3 regions of the Allochromatium vinosum DSM 180 genome follow, and region 1 is predicted to be linked to each of the others. Evidence: predicted binding sites of a transcription regulator. Region 1 holds the regulator's gene; each other region holds the start of a gene.

Region 1 (7,774 bases):
GGCGCTCGGCCTGACTGGGATCGAGCAGTCCCTTTTCGACGGACTTGGCGCGCAGCTTCTCGGGATCCATGCCGCGTCCGTCGTCCTGGATCAGCAGCGAGATGTGATCGCCCTCCTGAGCCGCGCCCAGCACCACGGTGCCCCGGCGCGGCTTGCCCTTGGCTTCGCGCTCATCGGGCATCTCGATGCCGTGGTCGACCGCGTTGCGGATCAGATGCACCAGCGGATCGGCGAGCGCCTCGACCAGATTCTTGTCGAGATCGGTTTCCTCGCCGAAGGTCTCCAACTCGATCTCCTTGCCGAGATTGCGCGCCAGATCGCGCACCACGCGCGGGAAGCGGCTGAAGACCTTCTTGACCGGCTGCATCCGGGTCTTCATGACCGCTGCCTGCAGGTCCGAGGTGACGAGCGCCAGCGAGGCGATCGCCTTGCCGATCTCCTCGTCGCCGGTGCGCACGCGCAGCATGCTCAAGCGATTGCGCACCAGCACCAGCTCGCCGACCAGATTCATGATCTCGTCGAGCCGCTGGGTATCGACCCGCACCGAGGTCTCACCGGCGGGCACAGCGGCCGCGCGCTGGGCCTTGGCCGTGTCGAACGGATCGGCGGCAGGCACGGGAGGCTGGAGGGAGGCACTGGCCGCCGGGCGGCTTGGAACCGGCAGCGGACTCGGTTTAGGTGTCTCGACGGGCTTCGCCGCTCCCGAGCCATGCAATTGGTCGAGTAATGACTCGAATTCGTCGTCCGTGATCAGATCATTGGCGCCGGTCGCCTCCTCGGCGACAGACACTGTCCCAGGCGGTTCGGCTGGCGGCGCCGGTACCAGTGGCTCGGGGGCGACCGCCGCGCGATCGATGGATGCTGACTCGGCAGGCTGCCCCGAGAGCGCATCGAGCAGCGCCTCGAACTCAGCCTCGGTGATCTCGTCGGCCGATTCGGCCGTGGAGCCGGCCTCGATTGCGGGCGCCGGCGTCGGCTCGGGCGGTCGAGCGCTGAGCGGCTCGGACTCGGCGACGGGCGGTGGTTCGGGTACCGGCTCCGGCGCGGGTTCGGGTGCACTCGTCCCCGCCGCGTCCGGAACGGCGAGCGCCGCCAGATCTGCGATCAGTGCCGGTGGAGCCGGCTCGGGCTCACGCGCCGACTTGAGATCGCCGAACATGACGTTGAGCACGTCGAGTACGCGCAGCACCACGTCCATGAGAACCGGGTCGATGCGGCGCTCGCCATTGCGCAGCAGATTGAAGACGTCCTCGGCATGATGACAGACCACGACCAGGGCATTGAGATTGAGGAAGCCCGCACCGCCCTTGATGGTGTGGAAGCTGCGGAAGACCGCATTGAGCAGATCGCGATCGTTGGGGTTCTGCTCCAGATCGATCAGCTGCTCGTTGAGCGCCTCCAGCAGTTCACCGGCCTCGACCAGAAAGTCCTGGAGGATTTCGTCATTCGGATCGATTGCCATGCATGATCACTCTGGGGTTCGGTGGGCTAGAAGCCCAGACTGGAGAGCAGTGCATCCACGTCGTCCTGTCCGCTGACGACATCGGCGCCCGCGTCCTGCGTATTGGGTACGATCGGTCCATGCCCTCGAACCTCTGACGCTTCGGTTTCGTCCGGACTCGCCTTGGCGACCTTGGGCAACTCCATCCGGGCGCTCGACAGCCGGATGAGTCCGACCAGGTTCTCCTCGACCTCATGCACCAGCCGGATGACCCGCCGAATGATCTGACCGGTGAGATCCTGATAGTCCTGGGCCATCAGGATCTCGGACATCAGCGATTTGAGGCGTTCGGTCTCCTGTCCGCTCTGGGTCAGGAAGTCGTCGAGCTCGCGCGCCAGCTCGCGAAATTCGTCGACCGACAGTTCGCGATTGCGAAAGCGGCTCCATTGCTCGTGCAGCGTCGCCGAACGGTCGTGGAGCGACTCGGCGATGGGCATGGACTCGTCGAGCGCGTTGAGCGTGCGATGCGTCGCCTGCTCGGTCATGGAGACGACATAGTTCAGACGCTCCTTGGCGTCCGGGATCTCGTCGCGGGTCAGTTCGATCAGGCGCGAGTCGCCGCGGAAGCTGTTGAGCGCCTCGTGCAGGTCGCGCGTGAGCTTGCCGAGTTCCTCGAAGAGTTCGCGCTCATAGGGCAGGCGCAGCTGACGGATGCTCTCGTCGGCCCCGGCGCGATCTCCGGCCTCCAACTGCTCGACCAGACGACGCGCCAGATCCAGCTGTAGACTCAGACGTTCTTCATCGTTGTCCATCGCTCATCCCTGCGCATCGAGGCGCTCAAAGATCTTGTCGATCTTTTCCTTCAGCGTCTCGGCGGTGAAGGGTTTGACGATATAGCCGTTGACGCCGGCTTGGGCCGCCTCGACGATCTGGTCGCGCTTGGCCTCGGCGGTCACCATGAGCACCGGCAGCGACTTGAGCATGGGGTCGGCGCGCACCGCCTTGAGCAGTGCGATGCCCTCCATGTTCGGCATGTTCCAGTCGGTGATCAGGAAGTCGAAGCCGCCGCTCTTGAGCATCGGCAGCGCGGTGCTGCCATCGTCGGCTTCGGAGGTATTGCTGAACCCCAGCTCACGCAGCAGGTTCTTGATGATGCGTCTCATGGTGGAGAAATCGTCCACGATGAGAATTTTCATGCCTTTGTCCACGCAACGCTCCACATGGAATCTGTTGGTTTGAGAATCACGCGCCGGGTCCCGCTCGGGTCCAGTCGCTCAAACGGCCCCGCAGACGGTGCAGGGCCTGACTGCGAATCTGGCTCACGCGCGACTCGGTGACATCGAGAACGGCTCCGATTTCGCGCAGATTGAGTTCTTCATCATAGTAGAGCGCGAGCACCAGGCGCTCGCGTTCCGGTAAGTCCGCCAGCGCCTCGGCCAAGGCCTGGGCGAACTGCTCGCGCTCCAGTTGCTCGGTCGGAGCGGTGCCCGCCCCAGGCAGGAACCTGTCGCTGTCGGCGTCCTCGCCAAACAGGTCTTCCAGCCCTAGGATCTGGCAACTGGCCGTATCCTGCAACATGCCATGATAGTCGTCGAGTGTGACCCCCAGTGTTTCGGCGATCTCGCGATCACTGGCCGCGCGTCCTTCGCGTGATTCGACCTGATGGATCGCCTCGGCGATACGGCGACTGTTGCGATGCACCGAACGCGGCGTCCAGTCGGCGCGCCTCAGCTCGTCGATCATGGCTCCGCGCACACGAATGCCGGCATAGGTGGCGAAGGTCGCGCCCTGTCCCGTCTGGAACTGGCGCGCCGCCTCGATCAGTCCGACCATGCCGGACTGTATCAGATCCTCGACCTGAACAGAGGCCGGCAACCGCGCCACCAGATGATGGGCGATGCGCCGCACCAAATCGACATGCTCGGACACCAGCCGCGCCGCCTCGTCGCCGGCGCTCGCATACCCCATCCGAGACCGGGCGCGGACCATCTAGGCGCCTTGCAGCAGACGCTCGACGAAAAAGCCGATGCCGCCCAGGTCAGTGGCGCCGCCGCGCGCGGCATCGATCCGACGTGCCAGGTCGTTGAAGACGCGGCCGGCCGGACTGCCCGGATAGAGGCTGACCACGGGCTGGCGTCGCTGCACCGCCAGACGCAGCTTGTCGTCCATCGGGATCATGGCCGCCGTCTCCAGCACCACATCCGGCAGATAGTTGGCGCAGACAGCCGAGAGTTTGCGCATCAGACGCTGACCGGATTCGATGTCGCGTAGCATGTTGCAGATTATCCGAAAACGACGCACCCCGTGCTCCTGATGTAGAACCTTGATCAGTGCATAGGCATCTGTCAAGGACGCCGGTTCGTCGCAGACCACCACGAACACCTGCTGGACGGCCTTGCAGAAGCTGGTGACCGAATCATGGACGCCTGCCGCCGTGTCGACGACCAGGATATCGAGCGGCTTGTCATAGCTGCTGAAGGCGCGGATCAGGCCCAGATGCTCGGCCGGCGTCAGATTGGCCATCGAACCGATGCCGGAGGCCGAAGGCACCAGCAACAGCCCGTCCGGACCGGGCAGTAGCACGTCCTCCAGACGCTCGACGCGCCCGGCGACCAGATCGTGCAGCGTCTTGGTCGGACGCAGTCCGAGCATCAGGTCGGCGTTGGCCAAGCCCAGGTCAGCGTCGAAGAGCATGACGTTGCGACCCAGCCGCGCCAGGGCCACGGACAGATTGACCGCGACATTGGTCTTGCCGACGCCGCCCTTGCCGCTGGCGATGGCGAGGCTCAGAAAGGGCCGGTTCCTAGTAGGCTGCATGCACGGATTTCCTGAAGGGGATCACGGACTCCAGCACCAGGCTGTCGCGCGTCACGGCACTGGGCGCCGATGGCGTCCGCGTACTCGGGCTCGGAGTCTTCGGGGTCGATAGTCTAGACAATGGCTCACAGGGAGCAAGCGCGGAGATATCGCGCGCGGTGAACCAGCTGCGCTCGCTACCGACGTTTGGTGTTTCGATCTCAACGCGCGACTGGAAGCGCTGACTCGGCTCGCCCAGCGCCAGGCGCGTCAGATGCGCCGTGTCAGCCTTGTGGAAGTCTTCCTCGATGCGTTGTCCGTCGCTCTGGAAAACCAGCCCCAGATGCTGCTCCAGCAGCACCGAGAGGATCTCGCCGAGCCGTTCGGCTTCGTCGATCTTGGTCAGGACGAGAGCCGTGGGTTCGCAGCTCTGGAAGGCTTTGAGCACCTGACGCAGCACCCCGGCCTGATGCGTCGCCGGAATCACCAGCCAAGTCTCGATCTCGACCAGATGACGGATCTGGGCGAAGAGCTTGCGCTCAGCGGCATCGCGCGCGGAGCGCCCCTCGGTGTCGACGAGAATGAGATGATCACTGGCGCTGCGGTTGGCCAGAGCGATGAGATCGCGCTCGTTCTCCAGCAGGATGACCGGTACGCCGGCCATCTGGCCGAAAGCCTGGAGCTGCTTGTGGGCGCCGATGCGCTGACGGTCGAAGGTGACCAGGGTGACGGAATCCGGCCCCAGGCGGCGGATGCGGTGCAGGGCCAGTCGGCTCAGGGTGGTAGTCTTGCCCGCGCCAGTGGGGCCGACGAGCGCCAGGACACCACCGCGCTCCAGAACGCTTGGCTGCACGGTCGCGACCGAGGCGGCGAGACGGGTCCGCAGACGACTCCAGGCGTCCTCGTGCGTCTGATCCTCCTGGAGTCCGCCGATGAGCGAGCGCGCCAGCGTATCGTCGAACCCGCACTCGACGAGCCGTTCGGCGATCCCGGCAGCCAGCGGATGACGCACGGCCCATTGATCGCGTTCGCTCAGCGCCTGCTGTTGCGCCAGCAGGGCGCGTAGATCGCGCAGTTCGCGGCGCATGGCGGCCAGATCGGAATCGGCCGACGCCGGGCGCGTAGCGCGTGACACACTGGGACGCACGGGCGCGACCGGTTCGGTCGGCGCCTCGGTCGCGGCCACGACCTCCAGCACGCCATCGACACGACGGCTCGACAGGATCACGGCGTCCGGTCCCTGCTGCTCACGCACCTGGCGCATGGCGTCCTGCATGTTCTTTGCCTGATAGCGCCGTACATTCATCGCTCAAACTCCCGTTACTCGATCAGGCCCGTGCCTGAGCATTGTCGCTCTTGCCCACGGTGGCCACGACCCGGATGCGTCGGTTGTCCGGGATCTCGGTGAAGGCCAGCACGGTCAGGTTGCGTACCGCGCCTCTCAGCCAGCCCGCGATCCAGGAGCGAATCTCCGGAGCCACCACCAAGACAGCCGGCGCGCCCTCGGCTTCCTGCTTGTGAGCCGCCTCGATCACCGAGCGCTGGAGCCGCTCGGCCAGACCGGGCTCGATACCGATGGTTTCGCCCTGGCTGCTTTGTAGCGATTTATGCAACAGTTGTTCCAATGATGGATCGAGTGCGATCAGCGGCAGCTCGTCGTCGGGTCCGATCAGATCCTGCACGATCGAACGGGCGAGTGCCACGCGCACGGCGGCGGTCAGAGTGGCGGGATCTTGACTCTTGGCCGAGCGTTCCGCCAAGGTTTCGGCGATGGTACGCAGATCGCGGATCGCCACCTGCTCGGCCAACAGGTTCTGGAGCACCTTGAGCACCACCCCGAGCGAGATCGATTTGGACGATAGCAGGTTTTCGACCAGCTTGGGCGAGCGGCGCGCGAGCTGATCGAGCAGATGCTGGACCTCCTCGTGTCCGATGAGGCGGTGGGCGTTCTCGCGGAAGATCTGTGACAGATGGGTGGCGATGACAGTGGCCGAGTCGACCACGGTATAACCGGCGGCCTGGGCCACATCACGGTTGGCCGGGTCGATCCAGAGCGCGTCGAGATTGAAGGTCGGATCCTTGGTCGGCGTGCCCTCGACGGTGCCGAACACCTGGCCCGGATTGATCGCCAGATCGCGATCGGGGAAGACCTCGGCTTCGGCGGCCGTCACACCCAGCAGTGAGATCCGGTACTGGTTCGGTCCCAGCTCCAGGTTGTCGCGGATGTGCACCGGCTGGATGAGAAAGCCGAACTCCTGCGAGAGCTTGCGCCGGATGCCCTTGATGCGGGTCATGAGCTGGCCGTCCTGAGTGCGGTCGACCAGGGGGATGAGCCGGTAGCCGACCTCCAGCGACACCAGATCGACCGGCGGCACATCCTCCCAGGACAGATCGCGATCCTCGGGCGCGGGCAGTTCCAGCCCCTGCGGCAGACGCTCGATGACCTCCGGCGGAGGCGCCGCCGGCTTGGCCGCGATCAGATAACCGGCCCCGATCAGACTGGAAGAGATCCCGAGAAAGACCAGATTGGGCATCCCCGGAATCAGTCCCAGGATTCCGATGACGCCGCCCGAGATATAGAGCACGCGCGGGTTGGCGAACATCTGGCCGAACACCTGCTGGCCCATGTCCTGGGAGCTGGAGGTACGGGTGACGATGATGGCCGTGGCCGAGGATAGCAGCAGCGAGGGGATCTGGGCGACCAGACCATCGCCGATGCTCAGCAGGATGAAGGTGTTGGAGGCATCCGCGAAGGTCATCCCGGCCTGGGTGACGCCGATGATGATGCCGCCGATGATGTTGATGAACAGGATCAGGATGCCGGCGATGGCGTCGCCGCGCACGAACTTGCTGGCGCCGTCCATGGAGCCGTAGAAATCGGCTTCCTGGGCCACGTCCTCGCGGCGCTTGCGTGCGTCCTCCTGCGAGATCAGACCAGCATTGAGATCGGCGTCGATGGCCATCTGTTTGCCGGGCATGGCATCCAGGGTGAAGCGGGCGCTGACCTCGGAGACGCGCCCGGCGCCCTTAGTGACGACCACGAAGTTGATGATGACCAGGATGGTGAACACCACCACGCCGATGGCGAAGTTGCCGCCGAGAACGAATTGACCGAAGGCCTCGATCACCTTGCCCGCCGCCTCGGTGCCCTCGCCGCCGTTGAGCAGGATCACCCGCGTCGAAGCGACGTTGAGCGCCAGACGCAGCAGGGTCGCCACCAGGATCACGGTCGGGAAGGAGGCGAAATCGACCGGACGCGGCGTATAGACCGCGACCATGACCACGATCAGCGACAGCGCGATGTTGAAGGTGAACAGCAGATCGAGCAGGAACGGCGGCAGCGGCAGCACCAGCATGCCGAGCAGCGCGATCAGCAGCAGGGGCGTGACCAGCCCCATGCGCCCGACCTCGGTCAGGCGTTCGACGAGCGTGGTCATCGACGCCGTCTCCGGCGACGCGGCGCGCTACGCGGATCGAGATACTCCTCGGGCACCGGCAGGTCATCGGCCAGCTCGACGTCCGGATCCTCGCGCCGGA
Region 2 (7,774 bases), 1.5 Mb from region 1:
TGAGGTGCCCACTGCGCTGGCTCAGAGCGAGTTCGAGCAGATCCTCCAGCGCGTGCGTCAGCATCAGCCCTGGGAGACCGCCGCGGCCGCGGCGCCCGAACCCAAGGCCGCCACGCGCGAGGAGATCAAGGCCACGGCACCCAAGACCAGGACGCCGTACTGGAACCGTCCCTGGTTCATTCCGGTCATCCTGGTCGTCGTACTCGCCGCCATCGCCGCGCCCGTGGTCTTGCAGCTCGTGATGGACGCCAAACCCTCGGCGTCGCTGGAACGATCGAAGCCGGTCTCTCAGGTGCCGTCCGGTCAGTCTGAGGCGGCCGATACCGAGGAGCCTCGGCCCGCCGCTCCTGAGACGGCTTCGACGCCGAATCGGCCGGAGCCGGTGACGGCGGCCGCCACCGAGCCGCCGCCGGCGTCGCCCCTGGATACCCCCGAGGGTATCGCGCCGGAACCCCGTGACGCACCGGACGATCAGGACTCGTCCGCCGAGCCGGTGCCCGTTGCAGACGTCCCCCGTGACGAATGGGCCGAGGATCTCGCCTGGCTGATGCGTCAGGATCCAGAACGCTTCACCATCCAGCTCGTGGCGGCGCGTGATCTTCAGACTGCACGTGGCGTGCTCGATCCGCAGGCCCTGGAAGGCATCCGCTATGTCCAGACCCGCTCCTATGTGATCGCCGTGCTCGGGAGTTTCCCGAGCCGGACCCAGGCGGCGCGTGAGCTGCCGGCCCTGCCGGCGCCCGTGCGTGACAACGGCCCCTGGATTCGCACCATCGGCTCGATTCGCGACAGTCTGCCCTGAATGAACCGATACCCAGTTCACGGAATCGGTCTTTTGCCATCCGCTTTCGGCGTGCGTATCGACTAGACTACCAGGGGAAACCCCTGGATCGAGGTCGCCTCCCGTTGGAGATCCATTCAATCATCCGGTCTTCGTCAGCGTCGCCGATGCGTCGATTCGACGAGGCACGCGAGATGTCCGCGTCCGGCTCCCAGGCCGCGGCGGCGCTCGCGCGTGACGAACCGGTCGAGGATCCACGCGCCATCGAGGAAACGAGCCGGATCGAGGCCGAGCGTGCGACCGGGGAGGACGACCCGACGGCCGCAAAGGGGGTGAATGGAGAGACGCTCTCGGACGAGGATCAGCTTCTCGTCGAGCAGCTCAAGCAGCGCGATGCCGAAGTCCGCGCCCACGAACAGGCGCATGTCTCCGCCGGTGGTGGTCATATCACCAGTGGTCCGAGTTATTCCTACCAAAGCGGCCCGGATGGCAGACGCTATGCCATCGGCGGCGAGGTCGGGATCGACACCTCAATGAAAGCGGGCGACCCCGATGGCAATCTCGCAAAGTCCCGCGCCATCATTCGTGCCGCCATGGCACCCGCCGAACCCTCGTCTCAGGACGTACGTGTCGCCGCTTCGGCCCGGGCGATGGAGTCACAGGCGTTGCAGGAGATCCGGGAGCTTCAGGTCAAGGAATACGAGCAGGTGATGAGCACCACCGGCTCGACCGACCGCTCCCCGACGTCCACTGGAGCGACAACGGCGCAAACCGCCTCGACAGCAGAGAACGGGGAGGCCGGATCAGAGTCAGCGGCACCGCAGAATCCGGGGGTTTCGAGCGGACAGGCACGTCTGGCACAGCGCATTGCGGCCCTGTTCTCCGCGCCGGTCGAGACGGGTTTGAGCCAACTGGCCTGAGCCGAGCAGGCGGCTGTGGCGAGTGGGGGTCAGGCTAGGCCGTGATGTTGATATTGCGGCCGATGTGATCGGGGAGTGCTTGCGAGGACGCTGTCGTCTCGGTGACGCTCTGAATCATCTGCTCGGCCGAATCGGCCTGCATCTCGTTGGCCTTGTTCAGCATGGCGAGACTGGTGTTCGTATCAGTCTTGTTGCTGGAGGGCGTATAGGTGTAACCGGCTAGGCCCGATGTTGATGAGACGTCCATCGTTTGACCTCGTGCTGTTCGAGTGATCGATCCAGGATTGCAGTCGCTCGGATCGGCGTTTCCGAGCGTCCGAATGGATGAAGTATCAATGACATGATAGAACAGATCCTTGGCGCTATTTGGGATTCATGCCTCATTTCCGAGGATTGGACGGCCATCGTCCGATCCGGGTTCCCCGATCATCGGTGATGTTTCGCTCAAGTTTCGTGTCCAGGCGTCGTTAACCGACGTGTACCCGCGCGTAGGCTTCACATGAGGTGAATGGCTGACCGACGATGAACGACAACAACGAAAAACGTCAGCATCCGCGCCTTCCGGTCGAGGTCGAGGTCGAGCTCCATCGCTCCGGTCGGTCCATGTGTCTGGTGTGGACCGATGACCTGAGCAATGGCGGCGTGTCGCTGATGATGAACGGTCATGGCGATTGGCCGCCGATTGGGGCCAGGGTACAGATACGGGTCTCGTGTCCATTGGGTGGAGACGATGAATCGCCCTTGGTCGATGCCATCGTGGTACGTCACACCGAAGCGGGGATCGCCGTTCGCTTCGACGAGACGCCGACGCGCGAATGAAGTCGGCACGAGATTCCAGGTAAGGCGAATTCCAGTGAGGTCAAGGCGATGTTAGTGACAGTCTCGTCCAATGCCACGCTCGCGCTGTCCACGACCCGGACCGCGACCCGGGGCGATGCGACGCGCAACGATGACGAGGTGCGCGTGATCACGTCAACTCCGGCACCGATCCCAACCCGTGTCGGCCAGACCGATTCCGGTTCCGAGAGACTGAGCCTCTCGGAACAGATCAGGGAACAGTTGGAGCAGGATCAGGATTATCAGATCCTGCGCCGTGCCTTCGCGCTCGATGTCGACGAGTTGAAAGCGGTGAGGCCGGGGCAGACCGCCGAAACGGCATCCAGAGGCCAGCTCGATGCGTCGGCCGTGCAGTCCGCCTCATGGGCCGAGTCCTTTGAACTCCAGGCCGTCTCCACCCAACGCTTCGAGATCTCCGTGCGGGCGGGCGAGGCGGCGTTCATGGTGTCGATGGTCGGCGCGAACACCCGGCGGCTCGAACTCAACATCAGTGCCGCAGAAAACATGCAGATCCAGACCGCCGATCCACTGGTACTCGACCTCGGCGGACAGGGCATCACGACCACGGGGGTCGCTGCCGGTGTCGACTTCGACCTCAACGGTGATGGTCGGCTCGAACGCATGAGCACGGTGACTGGAGACTCCTGGTTCCTGGCGCTCGACTGGAACGCCAATGGCCGCATCGACGATGGTCGCGAACTCTTCGGCGATCAGAACGGCGCCGAACACGGGTTCGCCGAGCTGGCGCGTCACGACACCAATGGCGATGCGCGCATCGACGCTCAGGACGCGGTCTTCGAGCATCTGCGTCTGGTGCAGTTGGGAGCCGACGGCTCGCAGACCAGTCGTACCCTCGACGAGGCCGGGGTCACGGCGATCGAACTCGGACATCGGAACGTCCATCGGGCCATCGATGCCTACGATCATGTGGCCCAGACCGGGCGCTTCATCCACACCGATGGTCGCCAGGGCGAAGCGGCCGACGTGATGCTCGGCTATAACGATCTGGCGTGAATCCACGACGACCCGGCGCCTGTCCAGCCCATGCCGCGCCGTAAAAACGACGAACGGGTCGTCCAGGCATGTCGGAAGGCGTGTCGATGCTGCTAGACTAGAGTCCAGTGCCGTCTGATCCCTTTGTCCAAGGAATCTACCCGTTATGCAGCAGACACCCGAGACACTGGAGGTGTTTTCGATCCTGGCCGAGATCGAGTTGACACGCGATCTCAGTGAAGAAGATCGAGGCCGGCTCGCCGAGCAGTGCCGGATCGAGGAACATTCGCTCAAGCACCGTATGCGGCTGACCGAACTGAAGCCGGACCGACTCTTCCTGGTCGATGGGCATGTCGCGCGTCTCGAGAATGGCGTCATCGAGCGCCACCAGGCGTTTCAGGGACTCAGTGAGCCAGTCGACCTCATGGGCGATACCCTGGCGCCCGATGCCTGTCTCGTGACCGAAACCCCCTGTGTGTTCCTGCGGATTCCCGCCGCCGCGTTCGACGCCGTGCGCTCCAGTGGCACCGAGGTCAGCGACATCGAACTGGATCCGGCCGAGGGCGAATTCCTGGCCGAACTCTATCATCTGATCAACAACAATCAGCTCGTGCTGCCGGCGCGCCCCGAAGTGGCGCTCAAGATCCAGGAGATGACCAACGATCCGGACGCCGGCATCGATGCCCTGACCGAGATCATCCAGCGCGACGGCACCATCGCCGGCGCTCTGCTGCATGCCACCAACAGCCCGCTGTTCCGCGCCACCAAGGAGATCAAGACCATTCGCGAGGCGGTGCTGCGTCTGGGATTCCGCAACACCCGGATGCTGGCTGTGAATCTGGCCCTGCGTCAGGCTTTTCATGCCAAGAACGACGTCACGCGCGCGGCGATACAGGAGTCCTGGACCGAGAGTGTGCTCTGCTCGGCCTATGGCTACGTGATTGCCGAGGTCGCTCATCATCTCGACCGCGAACGTGCGCTGCTCGCCGGACTCGTGGCCGGGATCGGCGCCGTGCCCATCATCCAGTTCATCGAGGCGCGCGGACAGGAACAGAGTCTGTCCAGAGTCCAGTCGCTCGTCGCCAAGCTGGCGAGCATCACGGGCGTGCTGGTGATCAACTACTGGGGGCTGGGGGACGATCTGGTGGCGGTCGCCGAGCACTATGGCGAATGGGGCTATCGCGCTTGCGAACCGGACTATGCCAGCATCGCCATCATTGCACGCTGGGCGGCCATGCAGAGCGAGGGCCGCGAGGTTCCGGAGGCCGGTACGGTGCCGGCGTTCACGGTGCTGGGTCTGACGCCGCCGGCTGCGGGCGAACCGATCGCCGAGCTGGCCGGCAGCGAGCAGATGCTCGACAATCTGAAGTCCATGTTCAATCTGTGACGGATCGCGTCACTGTCGGCGTGTTGGGAGAGTGTGCGGCGTGTCCGTAACCATCGAGAGTCTGGTCAAGGGAACCGGGCGATTACTGGCGATCCCGCGCGTGGTCGGCGAGGTGCTGCGTCTTCTGGACGATCCAGACAGCCGCCAGTCCGAGATCGCCCGGCATCTGGAGCAGGATCCGGCGTTGGTGGCCATCCTGCTGCGGCTGGCCAACAGTCCGGCCTTCGCCCCTGCGCGCACGGTCGATTCGGTCGAACGCGCCATCATGCTGCTGGGGCGTGAGCATCTGCGCCGACTGGTGATCGCCGGCGCCGTCACCCAGGCGGCGGATCATCTGCCGAACCAGGACATGCTGCCGCTCGAGATCTTCTGGCGCCATTCATCCTATTGCGCCGTCATCGCGCGTTTGCTGGCCGAACAGATCGCGCCCCGTCTGGCCGGATCGGTCTTCATCGGCGGCCTGCTGCACGATCTGGGACAGCTCCTGCTCTTCACCCAGGAGCCGCAGGCCGAACATCAGGCGTTCCTCAATTCGCTGGGTGAGCTCGATACCCTGTCGCCGGCAGAGGCCGAGCGCGCCGTGCTCGGTTTCGACCATGCCCAGCTCGGCGGCGCACTGACCGAGCACTGGGGGCTGCCCGAGAGTCTGGTGGTCTGCATCCGCTACCATCACGATCCGCTTGCCGCGCCCGAGGAGCACGCGCTCGCCGTGTCCCTGGTGCATGTGGCCAACAGCATCGCCCATCTGGCCGAATTCGATTCCAGGGATCTGCACGACGCCCCGCCGATCGAACCCGAGATCCTGGCGCGTCTGAACTTGCGGAACGATCAGCTCATGGAACTGGTCGAGCAGGCGCAATATCAGATCCTCGCCGTCGAGGCGTTGCGCAATCCCAAGCTGGCCGAGTAGGTGCCTGCCCCGAACCTCAGAGCAACGGCCCCCAGTAGACGCCGAACAGCAGCACCGCCGAGGCTGAGACGGTGATGAGGATGTTGTCGTCGATGGGGCCGAACTCATAGCGCTCGACGACGGTGGCGACCACCGCTGAGATCAGTCCCCACACCGGGATCGCCGGTTGCGCCATGCTGCCGATGACCCAGCCCATGGGCGCGCTGACGATCAGCATGAAGACACTGCCGATCGGACTCTTGGAGCGCTTGCGGATGAAGGCATTGCGCACGATCCCGGTCACGCCGTCGCCGAAGGCCATGTAGAGCGCGGGCAGGATCGCCAGCCAGGGATCGTCCAGAATCCACCACAGCGCCGCGACCGAGGTCGACCACATGAGCGCGAACTTGACGTCGTTGCGGTTGTCGTCGGTCTGGAACCAGTAGAAGCGCATCCCGGTGGCGTGGGCCAGATTGGTCAGGAGTGTGAGCAGCAGGCCGCTGACCAGCGGAAACCAGGGATCGACGAACACCAGCGGCACGGCCAGTGAACCGACACCGCCGGCCAGCATGTGCACGATCTTGCGGTTGTAGTAGACGGCCCGGATCGGCTCCAGACCGCGCCGGACCATGGCCTGATAGGGCAGGCGCGTCAGGACCAGCACCGCCAGGACATAGAGGCTCAGGCCGGCGGCCCAGTAGAGCTGAGAATGGAATGGCGGGTCGAGGGTCATGCGTGTCGAATCCTCGTCGAGAAGAATGGGCGCGCCATCATACTCAATCGTCCTGACCGGCGCGGCGCCCATTCACGTTATACTGTACGCTCCCGATCCGGCCGCGCTGGCGCGGATGCCGGACAACCTCTTCATCGACACACCCACCATCGACTCGATCCCATGCCGAGCACAATGCCCGACTCACCCGTGATCCGCGTGGAGTCCGTCAGCTTCTCCTATGGCGAGACGCTGGTGCTCGAACGCATCGACCTGAGCATCGTTGCCGGCGAGTTCGTGGGACTGGTCGGCCCCAATGCCGGCGGCAAGAGCACGCTGCTGAAGCTGATCCTGGGTCTGCTCGAACCTCAGTCCGGGCGCATTCGCGTGCTTGGTCGTCCGCCGCGCGAGGCCGCGCGCACCATCGGCTATGTGCCCCAATTCCCCAGCTTTCCGCGCGATTTTCCGATCTGCGTCGAGGACGTCGTGGCCATGGGGCGGATCGGACTCGGGTCGCGCTGGCCGCTCGGCTGGTCGGGCCGCGCCGACCGTGCGGCGGCCCGGCAGGCGCTCGCTGAGGTCGAGGCGGCGGATCTGGCACGGCGCCCGATCGGCCAACTCTCGGGCGGACAGTTGCAACGGGTGCTGCTGGCGCGCGCGCTGGTCGGTGAACCACGCATCCTGATCCTCGACGAGCCCACGGCCAACATCGACCAGCGCGTCGAGAACGACATCTTCGATCTGCTCGCCGAACTCAACCAGCGTCTGACCATTCTGCTGGTCTCGCACGATATTGCCTTCATCTCCGAGTACGTCAGCCGCGTGGCCTGTCTCAACCGGACCCTGGCCTGTCACGGCACCAGCACAATCGACAGCGATACCATCCAACATCTCTACGGCGGCCATATCCGCCAGGTCGAGCACCAGCATGGCTGAATTCCTCACGGCACTCGGCACCTATGGGTTCCTGCAGAGCGCACTGATTGCAGGGCTTCTGGCCAGCGTCGGCTGCGGCGTGATCGGCACCTTCGTCGTCGTCAAGCGCATCGCCTTCATGGCCGGGGGCATCGCGCATTCGGTGCTCGGCGGCATGGGCGCGGCGCTCTATTTCGGGGTCGACCCCTTTGCCGGGGCGCTGATCGCGGCCATTCTCTCAGCGCTGCTGATCGGGGCGGTGCGGCTGAGCTGGAAGACCCAGGAAGACACGCTCATCGGTGCGCTCTGGGCCATCGGCATGGCGGTCGGCGTGCTCTTC
Region 3 (7,774 bases), 1.1 Mb from region 1:
CGGGTGAGTCAACGTCCGGCAGCAGGACGTTTCCGGCGCCGAAGCCTTCCACGCCATTGATGGTGCCCTTGACATCCAGACCCTGGGTTCCGGTCAGGGCGGTTTCGATTCCCAGCTCGGCCATCTGGGTGCTGGCCGACGTGAAGCTCACCTTCGAGATCGAACCGTATTCGCGCGAGACGAAATTGAACTGGTTGGTGCCGGTATCGTACTCGACGTCCACGGCGACGCCAGCCGCTCTCAAGTTTGAGTCGCCGTTGATGCGGGCCTGAAGGTCGGCGCGCAGTTCATCGGCATTCGCGTAGGTGCCGGTGAGCTTGATCAGACCCGAATTGGTGCCGTCGACATTGATGTTGAAGCTATAGTCGGCGGCCGGGTCCGAGGTATCCAGCGGCGCTGAGAAATCGTGGGTCAGGGCGTTGCCGGCGATCTGACCGCGTGTCGGATCCTGGGTGATCTCAACGTCATAGGTACCGGCGACGGCGCGCGAGGCGAAGGTGCCGGCCTTGACCTCGACGGCGCTGTTGGTCGAGCTCATCTTGCTCGCGAACAAGCCTTCGAGCAGATCGAAGTTGTTGTCGAAGGCGTTTTTGAAGTCGGTTTCATTGATCGTGAGCGAGCCGTCGCGTTCGGTGCGGATGCCGAGGTTGGTCAGAGCCGTGAAGCCGCCCTGAGCACCGGGAAGGATCCCGCCGATCTGTTCGCGCATGCGGTTGATCATGGTGCGTGCCGTGCTGTCGCCGGCCAGACCGCCGCGCACCAGATTGTCGTCCTCGTCGCGGGTATAGCCAACCAGTTCCTGGGTGGTCTTCTGGAAGCTGTTGTAGGCTTCGACGAAATCACGAATCGCCTGATCGGCGGCGGTCTTGTCGGCAGTGATCGAGAAATTCAGGCTCTCGCCGGCGGTGCCCTTCTTGTTGACCGTGAAGGAAAAGCCTTCGATGAGATCGTCGATCTCGTTGCTCTCGCGGGTGACGGCAAGCCCGTTGATCTTGAGCTGCGCATCCTGGGCCGCTTGGGTCTGGTTGGCGTTGAGGGCGCCATCCTTGAAGGAAAATGCCTCCAGGTTCGTGCCGCTGGTGCTGATCTCCATGGCGTTGTTGCGACCCGAGTCGGCTGTCAGCGTCAGTTGGTATTGGTCGTTGACCTTGATCACGGCCGCCTGCATGCCGGAGTCGGCGGCGTTGATCTTGCTGGCGATGTCCTCGAGCGAGTCGGTGTTGCTGATATTGAGCGTCAGCGCCGTTCGGTCGTCATTGGCGGCAAAGGCTTGGGGATTGCCGTCGGCATCGGTCCAGGCGCCGAAGCGGACGGTCATGGAGCCTGAGGCACCGAGCGCCGCCTTGGGGTCGGTCTGGGCCGCGCCACCGATCGCCAGGGTTTGTGCTCGGGCCACCTCCTGCACCTCGATCGAGTAGGAGCCGGTCTGGGCACCGGGCTCGACCCGGTTGGCGGTGATGACGTCCGAATTGGGGACGGTGGCCGAGCGGGCGTTGAAGAGGTCGCCGTTGCTCAGGGGTGTCAGGGAGCCTTTGAAGGTATCGAAGGCACTGCGCAACTGGCCATAGCCGGAGATCTGTGCCTCCAGGCTCTCTTTGCGCGCATCCAGGCGCTGTTCTTTCGGTGCGCGCTCGACAGCGGTCAGTTGGGTGACGAGCGTCTTGATGTCGATGCCGGAACCGGCGCCCAGTGAACTGATGATGTTGTCGGCCATGGCTGTTGCTCCAGTGTCTCGTCGAACCGGTCTGCCACGCCCATCACGTCGGCGGCCGGCGGTTCACGCCTTCTTGTTGAAAATCAGACCGACCAGTCCATCGACGTATTTGGCGAAGTTGAGCGTCTCTTCGCTCGGGATCTGGCGGACGACTTCCTTGCTCTGGGAGTCGACTACCCGGACCACCATCCGCCCCGAGTCGTCGTCGAGTTGGAAGGTCAGCATTTGCTTTCCCTGCTGCATCATTTCGTTGATCTTGTCGACCGCTTCGGTCAGTTTTTCGACCTTATCCTTGTCGGTCGCGGCGACACCTTGGGATGGATCGGTTCGGCTGTCGTCGGTGCGGCCCGGTTGACCGGAGTCGAGGCGGTTCGCCGAACGTGTGGCGTTGCCTTGTATGGTGTCAGTGCGGTTGCCGGGCGGCGGCAAACCGTTTGGACGTATCTCGGAACTCGAAGGCGTCCGTGCGCTTGTGGCCCCGGTGGATTGAATCGGTTGTGTCGTTCCGCTGACACTCAAGGGGTCGCCGGCCATCGCTGTATCTCCTGGTTCGAGCGGGCGGACTCCGTCTGGAGCGCCGCCCGCATCTGTCACTTAACTGACCATGAGTTTAGCGCAGGAGCGACAACACTTGCTGCGGCGCCGAGTTGGCTTGGGCGAGCATCGCCTGACTGGCCTGTGTCAACACCTGCGAGCGCGAGAGTTTCGCCGTTTCGGCCGCGAAGTCCGCATCCTCAATGCGCGAGCGCGAGGCCGTGGCGTTCTGCGAGATGCTGGTCAGGTTGTTGATGGTGAAATCGAGCCGGTTGTTGACGGCACCCAGGTCGGAGCGGACGTTGTTGACTTTCTCCAGAGCGTTGTCGATGGCAACGATGGCCTTATTGGCGCCATCCACCGTGGAGATGTCGACGTTCTTGAGCGACTGGCCATTCTCGCCGCCGCCATACTCTCCGACCGTGAAGCCTGAGTTGGAGATATTGGCATCGGTGCCACGGGTGATGACGATCTCCTTGTCGGAAACCAGCGTGAATTCACCGACATAGGTTCCTGCACCGGTGTTGAAGCCGGCGTTTGCACCATTGGCGATGTTCGCTACGATGTTACGCCCATCCTCGGCAATGAGCTGCACGCCGCCGCCAGTCGTACCGCCATCCTCACCGGTATCGATCGCTTTCACCCCGGTTTGCTCGGAAACGGCATTGATGGCATCGACCAGCGCCTGACGATTAAGGCTGTTGTTCTCCGCGCCGGCGACGGTCGTGAAGCCGGTGATCTGTACTCCATTGATGGAGCCAGAGACAGCGGCACTTGCCGTAACCTGGGCTGTCGTGTTTTTCGCAATGTTTTCATTGACGACGGCGGTGACGCCGGTCTTGTCAGAGACCACGTTGAAGGCTGCCGCTTTGGAAATGGCGCTGAAGTCGTTGCCGGCCGAAGACGCTGTATCATCGGTGGCATAGGACGGGCCGACCGAGACGCCGTTGACGAACACATTGCCAGCGGCCATGGCGGTGGTGTTGGCGCCGAGGTTCGAGGTCACCTGCACCTGCGACCCGTTGTAGGTACCTTCAGCGAAGCCGACGTCCGAGGCATTGCCGGTCGCGCCCGAGCTGATGGTGATGGGTTTGTTGCCCTCGGAGACCAGCGTCACGGTTCCGGTGGCGATGGCGGTATTCCCGGATGCGCCGGCCAGACCCAGACCCGTGTTGCCTGCCGTCAAACCACCGGCACTGTTTTCAAGAACGATATTGCGCCCGTCGGCGGCTACCAGGGTAATGCCGCCATTGTCCGTGCCGCTGTCCACGGCGGTGACGCCGGTCTGCTCGGACTTCAGATTGATGTCCCGCACGACGGCGGCGCGCGTGGTTGCGGTATCGGTGGTGGTACTCAGATCGATCGTCACGCCATTCAGGATGATGGACCCAGTGGCCGAGGTGCTTGTGGCCATGGTGTTGCCGCCGATCTGTGTTTCGCCGACGACGGCCGATACACCGGTCTGATCGGTCTTGGCGTTGATGGCGGCAGCGGTCGAAATGGCGCTGGAGGCTTTGGCGGCCGATGACGCGGAATCGGAGGCGGCCACGGCCGCATCGATCGCGATACCGTTGATTTCCAGATCACCGGTTCCCAACTGGTTGACGGCGGTCGTGGCGAGAGCGGCGGTCGTACCTGTTCCGATGCGTCCCACCGACCCCACGCCGGCGGTCTTTTCGATGCCAAGCGACGAGGAGTCCATGGCGCTGATCTCGACGCTGATGGTCTGATTGGCCTCGGCGCCGACTTGCAGCTTGACTTCCTGCGCCGAACCGTCGAGCAGGTTGAGTCCGTTGAAGTTGGTGCTCTCGGAGATACGATCCAGCTCCTTGATGAGCTGCTGGGTTTCGGCGTTGAGTGTGGTACGGTTGCCGGAGGTGTAGGTACCGTTCGCCGACTGCACGGCCAGCTCGCGCATGCGTTGCAGGATGTTGGACGACTCGCTCAGCGCGCCTTCAGCGGTCTGCACCAGCGAGATACCGTCGTTGGCGTTGCGCACCGATTGATCGAAGCCGCGGATCTGCGAGGTCAGGCGGCTGGCGATCGCCGAACCGGCGGCGTCGTCCTTGGCCGAGTTGATGCGCAGACCACTGCTCAGGCGTTCCATCGCCTGACCCTGGGTGGACTGGGACTTGGTGAGATTTCGCTGGGCATTCAGCGACATCACGTTGGTGTTGATGACCATTGCCATGACTGTTCTCCTGTCTGTGTTGACCCAGGCCGACGGCTGAACACCAGCGCTGCCTTGGTTTTAAATCGCTTCAATCCGACTTGGGTATCGGCCAGTCCAGCGAAACCTTGAACCGTTGCGTCGCGCCAAGCGTGACGCCGGTCACAGAGTACCCGACGGATGCCCCCGCCTTCGGATTGTAGGCGCGGGAGGCGGCACGGAAAACACACCATCTTATAATTCGAGCGCTGTACCGATGGCTCTACAGGTCCAGGCTCCTGGTTCCCACGCCAGGACGGGGGCGGCAGAGCCGGTCAGTCGCGCCCATGATCGCCAGACAATTGGCAACGCCATGCACAAGAAAACCCGCTCGTCAGGTTCACGCGCGTCCGGGGGACATGGAATCCATCGGACCGCTCCCCTATCCACCCCCTCGTTGGCCGAGCAGGACGCGCTGGTAGCGTTGTTCAACGCCGGGCGTCTGAGCGAAGGCGAGACGATGGCGCGCGATGTCATCCGACGCTATCCCAAGGCGGTCTTTGGCTGGAAGGCGCTGGGGACGGTCCTCTTGGCCGGCGATCGCCAGCGCGAGGCGCTGCCTGCGCTGCAACAGGCGCTCGAGCTCAATCCGCGCGACAGCGAATGCCTCAACAGTCTGGGCAAGACGCTTCAGGATCTGGTGCAACTCGATGCGGCTCTGGACGCGATCGAACACGCCCTGCGCCTGCGTCCCGATTACGGGAGCGCGCTCATCAATCGCGGCAATGTCCTGGTGCAGCTCGGGCGGCCCGATGAGGCGCTGGTCTGTCTCGACCGAGCGCTGGCCTTGCAGCCGGATTCGGCCAGCGCGCATAACGACCGTGGTCATGCACTCAAGGCGCTTGGACGTCTGGACGAGGCGCTGGCGGCTTATACACACGCCATCGCACTCAAGCCGGGCTTCGCTGAGGCGCATCACAACCTGGGATCGGTGCTGCGCGACCTGGGGCGCTTCGAGGAGTCGCTGGCACAGTATGGCCGCGCCCTGGATCTGAAACCCGACTGGCCCCTGGCCAAGAGTCAGTACGCCCACTGTCTCAAGCGGTTGAGTTTCACGCAGGATCGTCCCGAGATTCGCGCGCGGCTGGTGCAGGCTCTGCGCGAGTCCTGGTGCCGTCCGCATGAAATCATGGTCACGTGCGTCAGTTGTATCGGCCTGAATCCGCGCATCGGGTCGGCGCTCGCCCGTCTCGGCTACGGCGAGACGCTGGCGGCAGCGGATCTGTTCGGGGCGGCCGGGCTGGTCAGGCTGGCCGATGAGCCGCTGCTGATGAGTCTGCTGGAAGCCTGCCCGATCGCTGATGCCGATCTGGAGCGGCTATTGACCCAGATCCGGCGTGCGCTGCTGGAGGCGGTGACGCTGAGCGCGGCGGTGCATCGGTTCGACGCGGCGGCCCAGCGCCTGCTGGCGGCGCTGGCGCGTCAGTGTCACCTGAATGACTACGCTTGGGCGGAGACGTCTGCGGAGACGGCGCACATCGAGGCGCTGCATGGCGCGCTGTCGCTGGTGCAACACCAAGGGGCGCCGATCGCGGAGCCGTATCTGCTGGCTCTGGCGGCGTATCGACCGCTGCTGACGCTGCCACAACCGGCCGCGCTACTGGATCGCGACTGGTCCGAGCCGGTCAGGGCGGTGGTGATCGAGCAGGTGTGCGAGCCGTTACAGGAGGCGGACGATCGCCGCACCATGCCGCGCCTGACCACGATGGCCGATCCCGTCTCGACCCAGGTGCGCGCGCAATACGAGGAGCATCCTTATCCGCGCTGGACACGGGCCGGAATCGTCACGCCGGCCCCCACCATCGCCGCCTATATCCGCCTGCAATTCCCCAAGACGCGCCTGCCGGCGCCGGTCCGGCAGGACGGGAATGTTTCGATCCTGGTGGCGGGCTGCGGTACGGGCTTGCATGCGCTTGAGGTCGCCCAGCGCTATCCCGAGGCGCGCATTCTGGCCATCGATCTGTCGCTGACCAGTCTCGCGTACGCGCAACGCAAGACGCGCGAACTGGGCGTGACGAACGTCCGGTATGCTCAGGCCGACATCCTGAACCTGGGCGAACTCGACGAGTCCTTCGACCTGATCGAGTCAGTGGGGGTGTTGCATCATCTGCGCGACCCGATCGCCGGCTGGAAGGCCCTGCTCGCACATCTGCATCCAGGCGGGTTCATGTCGATCGGACTCTACAGCGAACTGGCGCGCCGCGCCGTGGTCAGGGTGCGCGAGCAGATCGCGCGGGACGGTTGCCAGCCGACCGCATCGGCCATGCGCGCGTTTCGCCAGCAACTGCTGGCGCGGCGCGAGACCTCAGATGACGGCCATCTGACTCAGAGCGCCGATTTCTATAGCCTCAGTGGTTGTCGTGATCTGCTCTTTCACGTCAGCGAACAGCGCTTCACCCTGCCGCAACTGGCCGATGCGTTGCGCGAGCTGGAGCTGAGTCTGGTGGGATTCATCCTCGATCAGCGGGTGATGGCGCGCTATGCCGAGCGTTTTCCGGATGATCCGTCCGCCACCAACCTGGAATCCTGGCACCGGTTCGAGCAGGAGCACCCGCAGACCTTTGCCGGCATGTATCAGTTCTGGGTGCAGAAAACCGTAACGCCGTGCTCATGACGCGCGATCGGCGGTTTCCAGGGCGGTCATGATGCCGGATTGGAGCCAGTTGCCCAGCTCGCCCTCGAAAACCTGACTGTAGTCGAAGCTGGGGAGCGGCGCCAGAAAGGGGCGGTTGATATGGATCTCCAGTGCGTCGGGCAGGGGTTCGGCCATCCAGGGCATGATGTCGAGCAGTTGCTCGATGGCCTGGATCACGGCCTGCGGTTCGCCGAGTTCGGCATGGATACGGATCAGCGCGAGGCTGGTACCGATATGACGGTCGCCCTTGGCGGCCAGCGCCTGAAAGCGTTCGCGACTGGTCAGAAGCCAGCTCTGACGCTCTGCCTCCGGCACATCCTCGTCCTGCGCCGTCAGATAGGCATCGAGTGCCTGCTCATAGTCGTTCCAATAGACATCGCGTTCACGATCAGCGATCTGCCAGCCGATCATCAGTGGTTGGGCGTAGGGATAAACGGCCAGTTGGGTCGGCCAGCGATGTTGAATCATAGCGAAGGCTCTTTATTTAAGATGGGCGAAAATGGCGCACTCAATCCTCTCCGCTCAAGCGCCAAAACACAAGGGCGGGAGCGAGCAGATCACGTCATGAGACGATCGGCGGGCTGGCCGGCCGGTGCCGACTCACACCAGTGCTGCCACATATTCCGATAGGCGCGCTCGATGCGTTGGACAAAGCCCGCTTCGTCACGCCAGGGACTGGCCT

The links. Region 1 encodes FliA, which starts transcription of late flagellar genes. Its sites were predicted from a motif close to GCTAAAGTTNNNNNNNNNNCNGCCGATA; they were not measured.
Region 2: a site for FliA is predicted at 2,129-2,156, ahead of ALVIN_RS07770 (YjfB family protein). Genes of this name have one in related genera too.
Region 3: a site for FliA is predicted at 4,525-4,552, ahead of ALVIN_RS09700 (flagellin N-terminal helical domain-containing protein). Genes of this name have one in related genera too.

Annotation. Positions count from the first base shown of each region.
Region 1 covers NC_013851.1:3,294,713-3,302,486, forward strand. The annotation lists gene ALVIN_RS14560 (chemotaxis protein CheA) at 1-1,462, opposite strand, end outside; gene ALVIN_RS14565 (protein phosphatase CheZ) at 1,489-2,253, opposite strand; gene cheY (chemotaxis response regulator CheY) at 2,257-2,637, opposite strand; gene ALVIN_RS14575 (RNA polymerase sigma factor FliA) at 2,684-3,430, opposite strand; gene ALVIN_RS14580 (MinD/ParA family protein) at 3,431-4,258, opposite strand; gene flhF (flagellar biosynthesis protein FlhF) at 4,245-5,543, opposite strand; gene flhA (flagellar biosynthesis protein FlhA) at 5,566-7,674, opposite strand; gene flhB (flagellar biosynthesis protein FlhB) at 7,671-7,774, opposite strand, start outside.
Region 2 covers NC_013851.1:1,816,110-1,823,883, reverse strand. The annotation lists gene ALVIN_RS07780 (AAA family ATPase) at 1-802, shown strand, start outside; gene ALVIN_RS07775 (putative metalloprotease CJM1_0395 family protein) at 976-1,701, shown strand; gene ALVIN_RS07770 (YjfB family protein) at 1,736-1,948, opposite strand; gene ALVIN_RS07765 (PilZ domain-containing protein) at 2,224-2,520, shown strand; gene ALVIN_RS07760 (hypothetical protein) at 2,569-3,552, shown strand; gene ALVIN_RS07755 (HDOD domain-containing protein) at 3,698-4,918, shown strand; gene ALVIN_RS07750 (HDOD domain-containing protein) at 4,959-5,828, shown strand; gene ALVIN_RS07745 (hypothetical protein) at 5,845-6,540, opposite strand; gene ALVIN_RS07740 (metal ABC transporter ATP-binding protein) at 6,703-7,455, shown strand; gene ALVIN_RS07735 (metal ABC transporter permease) at 7,448-7,774, shown strand, end outside.
Region 3 covers NC_013851.1:2,229,835-2,237,608, reverse strand. The annotation lists gene fliD (flagellar filament capping protein FliD) at 1-1,714, opposite strand, end outside; gene ALVIN_RS16645 (flagellar protein FlaG) at 1,778-2,248, opposite strand; gene ALVIN_RS09700 (flagellin N-terminal helical domain-containing protein) at 2,325-4,439, opposite strand; gene ALVIN_RS09695 (tetratricopeptide repeat protein) at 4,855-7,071, shown strand; gene ALVIN_RS09690 (hypothetical protein) at 7,066-7,560, opposite strand; gene ALVIN_RS09685 (O-linked N-acetylglucosamine transferase, SPINDLY family protein) at 7,650-7,774, opposite strand, start outside.